DNA from 4 places in the Pseudoalteromonas rubra genome. Region 1 is predicted to be linked to each of the others. Evidence: predicted binding sites of a transcription regulator. Region 1 holds the regulator's gene; each other region holds the start of a gene.
The links. The regulator sigma-54, encoded in region 1, starts transcription at its own class of promoters, with help from an activator protein. The targets are predictions, from matches to a motif close to GTTGGCACGNNNNTNGNNT.

Region 2: a site for sigma-54 is predicted at 2,213-2,231, ahead of AT705_RS15840 (P-II family nitrogen regulator). Genes of this name have one in related genera too.
Region 3: a site for sigma-54 is predicted at 2,132-2,150, ahead of AT705_RS08380 (LruC domain-containing protein). Genes of this name have one in related genera too.
Region 4: a site for sigma-54 is predicted at 1,715-1,733, ahead of AT705_RS17060 (LPP20 family lipoprotein). Genes of this name have one in related genera too.

What each region holds. Positions count from the first base shown of each region.
Region 1 is NZ_CP013611.1:3,217,137-3,220,684, reverse strand. It holds gene lptB (LPS export ABC transporter ATP-binding protein) at 1-298, shown strand, start outside; gene AT705_RS14025 (RNA polymerase factor sigma-54) at 343-1,851, shown strand; gene hpf (ribosome hibernation promoting factor) at 1,877-2,164, shown strand; gene AT705_RS14015 (PTS sugar transporter subunit IIA) at 2,167-2,622, shown strand; gene rapZ (RNase adapter RapZ) at 2,635-3,480, shown strand; gene AT705_RS14005 (HPr family phosphocarrier protein) at 3,477-3,548, shown strand, end outside.
Region 2 is NZ_CP013611.1:3,649,530-3,653,077, forward strand. It holds gene AT705_RS15830 (S10 family peptidase) at 1-509, opposite strand, end outside; gene AT705_RS15835 (diguanylate cyclase) at 845-2,080, shown strand; gene AT705_RS15840 (P-II family nitrogen regulator) at 2,273-2,611, shown strand; gene AT705_RS15845 (ammonium transporter) at 2,623-3,548, shown strand, end outside.
Region 3 is NZ_CP013611.1:1,898,894-1,902,441, forward strand. It holds gene AT705_RS08370 (WecB/TagA/CpsF family glycosyltransferase) at 1-1,011, opposite strand, end outside; gene AT705_RS08375 (hypothetical protein) at 1,178-1,927, opposite strand; gene AT705_RS08380 (LruC domain-containing protein) at 2,194-3,548, shown strand, end outside.
Region 4 is NZ_CP013611.1:3,958,149-3,961,696, forward strand. It holds gene AT705_RS17045 (FlgO family outer membrane protein) at 1-228, shown strand, start outside; tRNA gene AT705_RS17050 (tRNA-Arg) at 359-433, shown strand; gene AT705_RS17055 (flagellar assembly protein T N-terminal domain-containing protein) at 463-1,635, opposite strand; gene AT705_RS17060 (LPP20 family lipoprotein) at 1,788-2,282, shown strand; gene AT705_RS17065 (ImmA/IrrE family metallo-endopeptidase) at 2,414-2,905, shown strand; gene AT705_RS17070 (hypothetical protein) at 2,905-3,246, shown strand; gene flgN (flagellar protein FlgN) at 3,261-3,548, opposite strand, start outside.

The DNA of each region.
Region 1 (3,548 bases):
ACGCCGGGTAGAAATTGCCCGTGCCCTTGCGGCTGATCCAAAATTTATCTTATTAGATGAGCCTTTCGCTGGCGTTGATCCCATTTCAGTGTTAGATATAAAGAAAATTATAGAGCACCTGAAAAACCGTGGGATAGGCGTACTGATCACCGACCACAACGTGCGTGAAACGCTGGACGTCTGTGAGAAAGCTTATATAGTGTCACATGGTGAACTGATAGCAGCAGGCACCCCGGAACATGTTCTGGCCGATCAAACTGTGCGGGATGTCTACCTAGGTGAGCAATTCAGGCTATAGTTATAAAATTAGAAGTAAATAACAAAAAGGATTGTTAGAGATACATGAGGCAATCGCTACAGCTGCGCATGGGGCAGCAACTGACAATGACACCACAACTGCAGCAGGCTATTCGTCTGTTACAGTTGAGTACGCTAGATCTCCAACAAGAAATCCAAGAAGCGCTTGATAGCAACCCTTTGTTGGAAGTGGAAGAAGGTGAGTCTGAATCACAAGACAATGAAACTCAGTCCAAGTCGGATTCCGATTTGGAACAACCTACAACGAGTGACAACGACAGCTATGAAGAGGCGGCTGTCAGCGACTACGAACAAGACAGCGATGCTGCACTGAACAAAGACACCGTCAGCGACGATTTGGCAATGGACGTAACCTGGGACGAGTACATCAGTGCAGCCCCGGCAAGCAGTTCAGGCCCAATGCCGGAAGACGAAACCATTTACCAGGGTAAAACCACTGAAACATTGCAAGAGTACCTGATGTGGCAGCTGGAACTGACGCCTTTTAGTCCAACAGACAGAGCCATTGCCCTTGCAATTGTAGAAGCGGTTGACGATGCAGGCCTATTGACCATCAGCTGTGAAGACATCGTCGAAAGCATAAATCAAGACAACGATGAAGAGCCGATTGAGCAGGATGAAGTAGAAGCCGTACTGAAACGGATCCAATTATTTGATCCTGTAGGGATTGCGGCACGCAGCCTGCAAGAATGCCTGTGCATTCAGCTCAACCAGTTTGACCCAAACACCCCCTGGCTTGCACAGACCAAAGAAATCCTGACTGAGCACATCGAGCTGTTAGCCAGCCGGGATTACCGCACTTTGATGAAAAAAACCAAACTCAAAGAAGCGGATCTGAAAGAAGTAATGACCCTGATCCACGGCCTAAACCCAAAGCCCGCCGCCAGCATAGTGCAGGAAGAAGCTGACTATGTGATCCCGGATGTGTCGGTTAAAAAAGTGAAAGGCCGCTGGGTTGTTGAACTCAATCCCGATTCAATGCCAAAAATTAGAGTGAATGACCACTACGCTGCGATGTCCCGTTCAGTCAAGTCGAGCACAGACAGTCAGTTTATTCGTTCACACCTGCAAGAGGCAAAATGGTTCATCAAGAGCCTGGAAAGCCGCAATGAAACTTTATTAAAAGTTACTAATTGCATTGTGCAACAACAACAGGCATTCTTTGAACATGGCCCCGAGGCAATGAAGCCGATGGTACTGAATGATGTGGCCGAAATGGTCGACATGCATGAGTCCACGATTTCACGTGTAACAACGCAAAAGTATATGCACACGCCACGCGGTATCTATGAGTTGAAGTATTTCTTCTCAAGCCATGTCAGCACTGAAAACGGAGGAGAATGCTCTTCGACTGCAATCAGAGCATTGATCAAAAAGCTAATTGCCGCGGAAAACACTGCTAAGCCATTGAGTGACAGCAAGATTGCGGATGTATTGGCAGATCAAGGGATCAAAGTGGCTAGACGTACAATTGCCAAATACCGAGAGTCTTTGGCTATCCCACCGTCCAATCAGCGTAAAAGCCTGATTTAGACGTAACTACAGAAGGAAAATGCTTATGCAACTAAATTTAACTGGTCGACATGTAGAAATCACCGATTCGTTAAGAGACTATGTAACAAACAAGTTTGCGAAGCTAGAAAGGCACTTTGATCACATCAATAATGTGCATGTTATCCTAGATGTCGAAAAGCTCATCCAAAAAGCAGAAGCCACATTACATGTGAACGGGGGAGAAATTTTTGCCTCAACCGAACACCGGGATATGTATGCCGCAATAGACGGACTTATCGATAAGCTTGATCGCCAGGTGATCAAGCACAAAGAGAAGCTAACTCGACACTAATCATGAAACTAAGCTCATTGATTTCACAGGACTGCAGCAAAGCTGCGGTCCTTTTTAATAGTAAGAAACGTATTTTAGAGTACATCAGTGAGTTGGCTCACAGCCAGCTTCCAGACAGTAATGCCCATGATATCCTTGATGCACTATTGAGCCGCGAAAAACTCGGGAGTACGGGGATAGGAAAAGGGATCGCACTGCCCCATGGCCGCATGTCAGGCATAGATAAAGTGGTTGCTATGCTGCTTGTTAATCAGCAAGGCATTGCCTTTGATGCCATTGACAATCAACCCGTCGACATTTTTGTGGCACTCATCGTACCCGAGGGAGAAAATCAACAACATTTGCAGACCTTAGCAACGATCGCTGATAAACTTAAGAACAAGGTGTTTTGTAAACGTATCAGACAAGCTCACAATGATCAGGAGTTATTCTCGATAATTGAAGAGTTTGACAACTAACGGAGAGTTTCTGTGCAGTTAATTATTGTCAGTGGTCGTTCTGGCTCAGGAAAATCGGTCGCTCTGCGCGTTCTGGAAGACTTGGGTTATTACTGCGCCGATAATATCCCGGTCAACTTGCTGCCCGCATTAGTGCGCAGTGTGTCAGACAGCTATGATAAAATTGCTGTGAGCGTTGACGTACGTAACCTGCCAAAAGATCAGCAAGAGCTCGACGATATTTTGGAATACCTACCCGGATTTGCAGAACCCAATATATTCTATCTGGACAGCGAAGATCAGATCCTGATCCGTCGCTTTTCAGAAACACGCCGCCTACATCCGCTGTCGCTGGCAGATCTGTCATTGGACAAAGCAATTAAAAAAGAAAAAGAACTGCTTGACCCACTTATCCGCCGCGCTAATATCACCATTGATACCACAGACATGAGTATCCACCAGCTGGCAGAGCGTATCCGGGAAAAGATCCTCGGTAAAAAAGACAAGCAATTAATCATCACCTTTGAGTCCTTTGGTTTTAAACATGGTATTCCAAAAGAAGCCGATTACGTGTTTGATGCGCGCTTTTTGCCGAACCCACACTGGGAACCAGAACTTAAGCCCCTAACCGGTTTAGATAAACCTGTTATTGACTACCTGTCTAGCCACAGCTTAGTGCAAAAATTTACCTGGCAGATCCAGACCTTTGTGCAAACCTGGCTGCCACACCTTGAGCGCAATAACCGCAGCTACCTGACCATTTCGATTGGCTGTACTGGTGGACAGCACCGCTCCGTGTATCTTGCTCAAACGTTAGGTGAGCGTTTTGCCCGTACCCACAGTAATGTGAAGATCCATCACCGCGAACAAGAAAAATGACACAACGCTTTGAAGATACCTTTCTGATCCAGAATAAACTGGGTCTACATGCTCGTGCAGCCAGTGTG
Region 2 (3,548 bases), 430 kb from region 1:
TGTTTGTCAGCCATTGAACCGTCTTGCTCTGGTAGCACACGGGAGTAACCGGTGTTGACTGGGTTGACGAACAGAATGTCGGCGACATCCAGTACCGAATCCGGGTTATCTTTTAAGCCGTAAGGCTGCATCGGATAACCTTCATCGTCAATCTTCAGCACCCGAGGCCCGGTGTACGCAATATGCATCCATACTGACGCGGAGCCCGGGCCACCGTTAAATGAGATCAGCAGCGGACGAGTGGCGGGATCTTTGACTTTATTCTTTTTATAGTAGGTATAGTGAAGAGTCGCTATCGGGTGGCCTGTTTTATCCCATACAGGCTGAGTACCTGTGGTGGCGGTGTAGGCGATCCGCTCCCCGTTAAAGGTTCCTTTGTGTTCGGTGATGACCTGAGCATCAATTTGCTGGGTTAACTGACCTTGAGTATCAGCTTGTGCCGATGCGGTGTGAGAGAGTGTGGTAATAAAAGTCGCAGAAAGAGCGAACAGTAGTGGCTTCAACAACATGTTTTTATTTTTTGGGTGACATCGATCTGCTTATTTAAGACGCATCCAGGTCAGAATTCAAAAAACTTGAGACTAATTGCCAAAAAATAGGCTATGCGCAATGCGTGTTAATTTTTATGGTTTTCTTGGTTTGTTTTTTGTGTCTCAAATTGCCCTAGGCATCCGAGGTAAAGCGGGCTTTTGTTGCGGCCTGTTTACAATTTTATTGGCCGGTGAGTTTTTTTTGTCACGTAAATCGCGTATATTTAATCCTTATGTCTGTAGTATGAAAGTATTTAGCGCTGTTAAATTCTTGTATCTCTTCCCTTTTCTCGTAGTTTTAGTAGAGCATCGTAATGCAAAGAGTATTAGTCGTCGAAGACAGTAAGGTAGTGCAACAGATCCTTCGCCACCTTGCATCACAACACCTGGATGTGGAAATTGATTATGCCTGGTCACTGAAAGAGACCCAGGCATTACTCGAGAGCCAACATTACACTCTGGCTTTGGTTGACCTGACCTTACCAGACGCCCCTGACGGAGAGGTTGTGCAGCTTACACTGAGCCGCAATGTGCCTACTGTGGTATTAACCTCTAAAATTGATGAGTATAGCCGTCAGCAAATGCTCGAGATGGGCGTCGTTGATTATGTGATTAAGGACAATCGGGACTCTTACCTCTATGCCATTAAACTGGTATCACGCTTATTGCGCAACGAAGGGTGCCAGGCACTGATCGCAGATGATTCGATGATCAGCCGGGCTGTGATGAGACAGATGCTGGAAAAGCAGTTGTTTACGGTCTTTGAGGCGCAAGATGGTGAGCAGGCTTTGAATATGCTCAATGCCAAATCGGACATTAAATTATTGCTGACGGATTATGCGATGCCGACCATGGACGGTTTTGAACTGGTAAAAGCGGTGCGTAATAGTCGGGGCCGTGATGATCTCGCTATTATTGGTCTATCTGGTGCTGGCAGTCATGGTTTGTCTGCCAAGTTCATCAAATATGGTGCGAATGACTTTTTGACCAAACCCTTTATGAATGAAGAGTTTCATTGCCGGGTGATGCAAACCATGGAGCAGTTGAATCTGATCGCCGATATTAAAGAGTACGCACACAGAGATTTCCTGACTGGTCTCTATAATCGTCGTTATTTTTGCCAGCACATGGATAAAGTACTCAAGAATAAGCCGGATCAGTTCACGCTGGCGTTACTGGATCTGGATCATTTTAAGGCAATCAATGACCAGTACGGTCATCTGGGGGGGGACAAAGTTTTGTCTCAGGTCGCTGAGCTGCTTAATTGCTCTTTCAACCACTGCCTGGTGGCACGTGTCGGTGGGGAGGAGTTTGCCGTGCTAATGCCGGGTAATGACTTAGTTGTGGCTAAAAATAGCTGCCAGGATTTCAAAGAGCGCTTTGCCAACACGCAGTTTATGATCCAGGAGAAGGCATTACACTGCACACTCAGTGTGGGTATTGCCCGGTGCGACAAAGCGACTCTCAGTGACGTTATGCGTGCGGCAGACAGCGCTTTGTATCGTGCCAAAGAAGCTCAGCGTAATTGCGTAATGGTCAGTGAAAGCTAACCCTCAGTTCACCCCTCTCTGCATTGCACCATTTCAAGTCAGACAATAAACAGGCGCACCAGTACGGTGCGTTTGATGTTCATTCCATATCTGTGATTCAACCTAACCACCTGTAAAATAATTACTTTTATTATTGGCATAAAGGTTGGATTACCTCCCCCGACAGGATCATCTGCCCTGGGGGGGCAAATAATGAAAATGATAAGCGCAATAATTAAACCGTTTAAGCTGGATGAAGTCCGCGAAGCCTTGGCTGAGCTGGGTATCGAGGGCATGACTGTGGTCGATGTGAAGGGTTTTGGTCGTCAGAGGGGCCATACCGAGCTATATCGAGGAGCTGAATATCAGGTCGACTTTATTCCCAAAATTAAGCTTGAAATAGCGACCCGCAGTGAAAATACCCAGCGTGTCGTGGAGGCGATTACTGAGATTGCCAGTACTGGCAAAATTGGCGACGGAAAAATATTTGTCTACGACCTTGAGCAAATTGTCCGGATCCGTACCGGTGAACTCGACGAAGAAGCGATTTAAGGGGTGAAATAATGGAAAACACGGTAATTGAATTACAATTCTCTCTGAACACCTTTTACTTTCTGGTGTCTGGTATTCTGGTGATGTGGATGGCCGCTGGCTTCGCGATGCTTGAAGCCGGGCTGGTACGCTCAAAGAACACCACCGAAATTCTCACTAAAAATGTCGCCCTGTATGCCATCGCCTGTACGATGTTTCTATTGGTTGGGTATAACATCATGTATGTGGATAACGTTGAGGGCGGGGTAGTGCCTAACTTTGGTGCACTCATTGGTAGTGCTGCCGACGATGCCGACCATGCGCTGGAATCGGACTTCTTTTTTCAGGTTGTATTTGTGGCAACTGCAATGTCTATTGTCTCCGGGGCAGTCGCTGAGCGAATGAAACTTTGGGCGTTCTTGTTGTTTACTGTGGTCCTCACTGGGTTGATTTATCCTATTGAAGGATACTGGACTTGGGGGGCTGGATTCTTGTCTGAAATGGGCTTTGTTGACTTTGCAGGCTCTGCGATTGTACATGGTGCGGGTGCCGCAGCCGCTTTGGCAGGCGTTTTGTTACTCGGGGCACGTAAGGGCAAGTATGGAAGAAACGGTGAAATCTATCCTATTCCCGGTTCAAACCTGCCTCTGGCGACACTGGGAACCTTTATTTTGTGGATGGGATGGTTTGGGTTTAACGGTGGCTCTCAGCTATTTCTCGCAGACAAAAGCAATGCTATCGCCGTCAGTCAGATCATGGTAAACACCAATGCTGCGGCGGCAGCAGGTGCGATTGCAGCACTGGTGGTGTGTAAGCTGATGTGGAAAAAAGCCGACCTGACTATGATCCTGAACGGTGCATTGGCTGGTTTGGTGACCATCACCGCTGAGCCTGCGTCACCGACACCTATGCTGGCCTGTATTTTGGGGATGTTGGGTGGTTCTTTGGTGGTATTCAG
Region 3 (3,548 bases), 1.3 Mb from region 1:
ACGAGGCGAGCCCAATGCGACCAGTACAATATCGGCACCACTTTGATTGATACAGTCGACAACATGTTCATCATCATCGAAGTAACCGTGGTGCGCACCCGCGATACGCAACCCCGGGTATTGTTGACTCAAGTTGGCAGCGGCTTTGTGTGCAACACCGGGCTGTGCACCGAGTAAAAACAGAGAACGTTGATTTTCAGCAGCAGCCTGACAAAGCCCGGGCAGCATGTCGGTGCCATTGTTGTTGTCGGCCAGGTTCATGCCCGCTTTTCGGGCCGCGATCCGCATGCCCGACCCATCAATAAAGTTCCGGTCACTGTTTTGCAGAACTTGATAAAGCTGTGCGTTACCAGCCGATAAATTAACCGAGTTAACATTGATGTAGTAAGCCGACTGGCACCCTTGTGTATCTGTTTCCGCCGAGTCTTTTACGACCCAATCCACTGCAACCTGCATACGCGTGTTGCTAAACGGAATTCCAAACAATTCACTGCTCGACGGGGTACTTGTGGGTTTGCGATACAAACCCAGACACAAGAGCACCTTAAATACTAATAAAATATCTGCAAACAAAGACTGGTTGTGCTGCGCATGGAGCAACGCGAGCGGCTTATCCACACTGAGCCCGGTCAGGCTATGTAACCAGAGACAATCGAATAGTCCAGGCTGACCACAGGGTGAGTGTAAACGCGCCACCCGGGGCATGCTCACGCCGTCACGTAGCAGCGGGTTACCAACAAACCGAATACGACCACTCACAACATTTAACAGCGCTGCGCTGCGCTTGAACACACCAACCTGCCAGCCCAACAAAGACACAGGCTGAGCACTCACGTCTATCCAGGTCTGGCGTCTCAGTGGCGCTTTGAAACAGATTAGCGCAGCCAGAGAATTGAAGCAGAATAATGGCACTAAAACGGTAGCTAACACCAATGCAGCGCTGACTCTGAGTGCTTTACGTGCACCTGACTCACTTGCGTGTGATGAATGTTTGGTTAAGTACGTAGACATCGCTTCCTCCGCTGTTCAGTTGATTACACCGAATATATAGCGAGGACCATGCCAAAATTAAACCTTTGATTTAATATGAATTTAAAATTTTTCTGGGGTTCTATTCTCAGCTAAATTGCATTGCATTTTGAGAATTTTCTTATTTTGAAAAGCGTCGATGTGACGCTTATAAAGAGGAAAAATAACCCGGATACAACGTCTGGATTTGGCTCAATGCCGCTGGAATGCGCAGCTGCACCACGGCGAGCTTATCCGCTTGCTCGTCCGGGCGGGACAGACTATGCCCGAGCAGCAGACGTGAACATTTGAAAATCAACGTATGGAAGCATTTGTCCACTATTGAGCACTTCAGTGGTCCGTAATTAAAGTGACGAATATAGTCATCCAGGTGTGGCTCACAGGTGTTATTCCAGCGCCGTTCCAGTTCACCGACGCCCTCGCAATCCTGTGCATAATGGATCACATGGCCATTTTCTCCCCAGCCAATTCCCCGAGATTCGGGCACCGGCTGAGTCATCGCAATTATCAGTGTATCCAGCCACTCAATTGACTGTGGGCAATTGCGCATCAGCATCACGCCTGAGTTAAACGCACCACTGTAACCCCGAGCCAGAAAAAGGAACTTATCGGCGTCATCCAGTTTATCCAGTGCCGGGCACGCAGGCTGGATACAGGCATCCGCATCAACAAACATCACCTGTTGGTAACCCGCCTGTAACGCCGCTTTCAGCAAAAACAACTTCAGCCAGCAACACTCGGCGCCCAGTCGATTCAGCCAGGGTCGTGTGACCACCACATAATCATAGCCCATGCGCTTGGCATATTGACGCTGACTGTTCAGATAACGCCGGTAGCGCCACTGATACCCATTCAATGCCACGCTAAATATCAAAGTGTCTGTTTGAGACGATTGCATGCCGACCTCCTTTATCTTCCATCTCTCATGAAGCAAGTATTGCACCGTTTATAAAAAACACCGCATAGGCTGGTATTTCATGCTGACGGTTATTCGCTGTCGGTCGCATTTTTTGTTTGCAAAGCGCAATGCAGTGCAATTTGCAAAAAATCCCTACCCTACAGACATTTAAAAATTAAACAACTGATAATTAAGTAATTTATTCTTGGCACGTTTCATGAAATATCCAGCACAGAAGTACAAGATTGACTTAAATTGGAGCGAATATGATGAAACTGCTTAACCCACTTTACCCGTTAATGGCCTCCGGGCTAATATCCTTTGCAGCCTCTGCTGTCGAACTGATTGATGGCCAATATGTTTGGCAATTTCAGTCGGGCGAAGCCTGGCCTACAGGCTATAACCAGTCCACCGGTAAACCCGACTCACTAATCTATGCACGTGACGAATATAGTTCGGAGTTCTTCCAGCGGATCCAAAACGCACTGCCTGAAGCGAGAGTTAATGAGGCCTTCATCACAGGTGACGAAGGTTCTACCATACACCTGGTTGAAGACGCCGAAGTGTTTGTGACTTTCATTCATGAAGGCGCGGGTTATAAAAACTCATTCGGCTACTTTACCTTCGACCCGGACAATCCGCCCCAGACACCCGAAGAGGTGCGTGAAACCATCATCTTTCCGAACCTCAGCTACCCACACCTGACCAATGGCCACCGACTGAGTCTTGGTGAGTTTCCGGCTGGTACCAGCATTGGCTTTTTTATTGCGGCAAACGGCTTTTGGTATTACACCGGTGTAAAACCATTTCAGATCCCTTATTACTATTCATTGTCTGATCTCAACCCGGAAAGCAACGCAACCTTACGTCAGCACTGTGTATTGCTGCTGGATGAAGAGGAACAAGAGGTCGTCATCGGCTTCGAAGACTTACCCCGTACCTGGGGAGATAACGACTTTAATGATGCCGTCTTCAGCGTAAAAAGCTCACCCGCATCTGCCATCTCAGCGCTCAACCTGACGGTGATGCCAGAGCAAAACGACAGCGATGCCGACGGCATTGAAGACGAACAGGACGAATTTCCTGACGACTTTAACCGGGCCTACAGTCAATATTATCCGAGCGCAGAAGGGGTCACGACACTCGCATTCGAAGATAACTGGCCTGCTCGTGGCGACCACGACATGAATGACCTGGTTGTTAAACAACGCATTCGCTTTACCTACAATGCAGACAACCAGATCAGCGGATTCATCATTTATGGTTGGATCACGGCGCGCGGTGCGGCCTACCAAAATGGCTTTGGTCTGCGCCTGATGAACAGTGACCCGGCTTTGATAAAACAAGCCACCCTGACTGTAGATGGCACAAATTATGACAAAGAGGCAGAAAGTGGACAAACTAACGCCGTGATATCGGTGTGGAGCAACACCCATACTTTTACCACCACAAATCAGCCTGGCCAGTGCCAGCACTTTAATACGGTGATGACCTGCGACTACTTTGAACCTGTGCCATACACCTTAGATGTCAGCTTTGAACAAAACCTGGGTGCACTGAGCATTAACGATTTCGATTTCTTCCTGTACAGAACACAAGATCGTTCACTGGAAATCCACAT
Region 4 (3,548 bases), 740 kb from region 1:
CAGATCCAGGTCACGCGCAGCGGTGATTTCGTTTTTTCACGGGATAACAGAGCTTTACCGGGTAAACCAGACCCCAGTCATGTGCTCTCTGGCACGATGATCTATCGTGATCGGGGTGTTGAGGTCAATGCGCGTTTGCTGGACTTTGAAAGCCGTCTCGTGGTTGCCAGTTGCATGGTGACTATTCCTTACTTTGTGCTGGATTCAGGCGCAACCGCGGCCAGATAATCTCAACCCGGCAGGGCGTGTACCGCGTCACTGCCAGCCTCACTACTCATAAAAGCGTATTTAATTTTTATTAAGAATCAATCGGTTGACCAATAAGCTGAAAAGGCTTACTATTTTGACACCGCGCTGTGGCCTCTTAGTTAAATGGATATAACAGTCCCCTCCTAAGGGATAGTTGCAGGTTCGATTCCTGCAGGGGCCGCCACGTTATAGTTGACGAAACTATACGTCTGTTTACAGCGCAAAATCTTCCTGTTTTTGTACCATGACTTCCACCAAATCATTGATCTGAATATTATTCAGCGGGCGTTTTGAGATATTTTCGGCGATCGCATTTTGTGCATTCACTTGAGTGACACGCACCTGATTGAGTGTTTTGATACTCTGTGCAAAAAACTGGTTGGTCGCGCTTTGCATATCCCGGCGATGAGAAATCGTCAGCAACTGGCCTATCTCAATACCATGGTTGCTGCCCAGATTGATGACCAGCTTGCCCTGCTCACGATGTAAAATTTTGCCTCTGCTGGGCAGACAGGACAGGGCTGAGTCCAGATCCTGGGCCACGCTGTTAAAAACGCTCTGGATCTGTTTAGCATAATTGGTACGCCAGAAGGTGTCGCTATAGACGTCAACAATCTTGGTCTTTTCGTAAGGCCAGACGCCACTGACGGCATAGTGTTTTTGCCACACTTTATCCCGGGTAAGGGCATCGAATGCGACAAAATCGATTTTAAAGCTGCGCACGTATTCCTCATCCTGCCAGAATGCGTAATCGTCATTCATTTGTTCCCCGGCAGCGACGTCTGTGATCTGGCTCATCAGCACATATTGACTATTGCTTAGCGTGGTCAAAGAGTCGATCAGTTGTTCATCATATTCAAAGCGTTGAGTGAAAAAGGGGCGGGCGTTGATCGCATGATCCAGATAAGGAATGGGTTTCACGGTCAGTTTGCGTTGTGCCAGGGTATGATAAAGTCGTTCGCTGGTGGCCTTGGCAATGTCAAAAATTTGACCCAGGCGTGCCTGATGAGGCTGAATGAGCTGGCTTTGCGTGATCGTCACTTGTTTCGCAACGGCGGCTTGTGTGCACTGTTCCAGCTTGGGGAAGATATCCAGGTGCAAAGTCACACTGACGATACCATCTTGTTTTTGTTCGGATACCAGATTGATTTGCTGGATCTCGCCATGACTTTTAATCTTGATCTGATCTTGTGTTAACACCCCGTCAGCCAGTGTCTGGACACTGGATACGGTTGCTCCGGAGAAGATCAGTGCTTGCGTAATGGCATCCTGTACGGCTTCTTGTCGTGCTTCGGCCATGTCTTCGGTGTGGGCATTGGCATAGCCTGTGACTTCAAACCACTCTGCACTGGCCCCAAAACTGGCGGTGGCCAGTAACACACTCATAATACGCGACAATTTCATGACTTATTACCGAACTGATTGCAAATCTCTGTTCTAACTCAGCAAGTCCCGTGCCAATGGTGTTGGCAAGGTTTGTGCATACAGATTGCTTACTTGATGATATGGCCAATGGGCCACACAGAGGAGTTACCCCTATGAATCAGTTTAGAGCGCTTTGGCATCAACGGGTAGTCAGCCTGGTCAAGTCCTGTGCTGTTGCAACGGTACTGGGGCTGGCAGGATGTAGCTCTATCATAGATAAACATGTGGAATACAGTTATGTGAAGCCCGACTCTTACCCGGTCCTCAAAGCAGTCGGCTATGCCCCTTTAAGTTCACAGCCAGGCAGCAGTGAGAGCGAAAAAATGCTGATGGCCATTAAGGTATCAAAACTGGAAGCTTACCGTGAGTTGGCCGAGCAGGTGTATGGTCACAGATTAAGTGCCAGTACGACGGTACAGGGGGCTGTGGCGCAAAATGATGGATTACGCAGCCAGGTGCAGGGTCTTATTCGTGGCGCTAAGGTTATGAAGAGCTATGCGGTTGGGGATATTTACACCACTGAGCTGGAGCTGGATATGAAGCGTGTTTACGATTTGTATATTGGTGAGGTTAAGCCACGCAAGGTGGAACGGGTAACGTATTACTGAGCGCAGCTTAGTCAATAAAACCGGCAAATTATGTCCTTTGCTTTCAGTGTGCCTTCAATTTATACTGTTTAAATATACACACTGCCTCAGCGCGGCTGAGGTGAATGGTCAGGTCAATAGGAGGTTTGTCGGTGCTGGATCCGAGAAATGAAGCTCAAAAAGTGCTTAGTCGTTTATGGTGTGACAGCCAGTTTCCGGTTGATCCTGTTACTATCTGTAAGTCACTTGGGCTGGAAGTTGTTGAGATGGCGCTGCCGGATAAAGTGTCCGGGGCGTTGATCAAAGAAGCCGGCGTCGATCCTGTTATTGTGCTGCATCAGGACGATCATTTAAATCGTAAGCGGTTTAGCTGTGCCCATGAGCTGGGTCATTATATTTCTCGCATCGAGTCTGACAACACAGATAAAGAATACGAATATATCGACCTCAGAGGTCCGAGCGCGTCAACCGGCGAAGACGAGGAAGAAGTGTTTGCCAACCAGTTTGCTGCAAACTTGCTGATGCCCAATGAAGAAGTGAAACGGTTGCACCGTAAGAAAGTTGCTCATTTTGAGATGGCCATTCATTTTGGTGTGTCCGTTGAAGCACTCAAATATAAGCTCAATGCGCTGGAGCTGTTGTAATGGCACAAAGCAGGGAAGCGCAAAAGGCAGAGCAGTCATCGTTTGCTGCGCAAATTAAGCATAACTTCAAAGAAAACAAGTTCACCAATGTGGACCCCATGCAAGTTCAGAAGGTCAAAGATGCAGAGTCAGATCGAGGCCTGAAGCAGAAATATGCCTGGTGGTTTATCGGGATTTTGGTTGTTCAGTTATTCATTATGAATTTAGTGTTGGTGCTGGTTGGTATGGATAAATTGCACTTTGAGGAGTGGACGCTTAACTTATATATGGCAGGGACTCTGGCCGAAGTGTTTGGCGTGATCCTAGTGATTACAAAAAACTTGTTTCCCACAAAGGCTTAGCCCGACCAAACTGATCAGGCTTTGAGGTTTTTAACCAACTCACCCATGTTAGACACCACACTGCCATCCTGACCATAGGTCATTGAAGTTGGCGCACCAATCAAAATGTCTTTAAGTTCACGCACTGTAAGTTGTGCCTGATGCGCCGCCTGTGCGTTTACGTCATTTTGTTTCTTACAGTGATACAATAACGCTTTAACCTGGTCGGTTAAGGGGACAATTTCGTCATGGCTGAACGTGCTTTGCGGGTATTTGGAGAGGTCTTTGTCCAATTTTTGAAGCTGATTTAAGGTCGTGAGCTT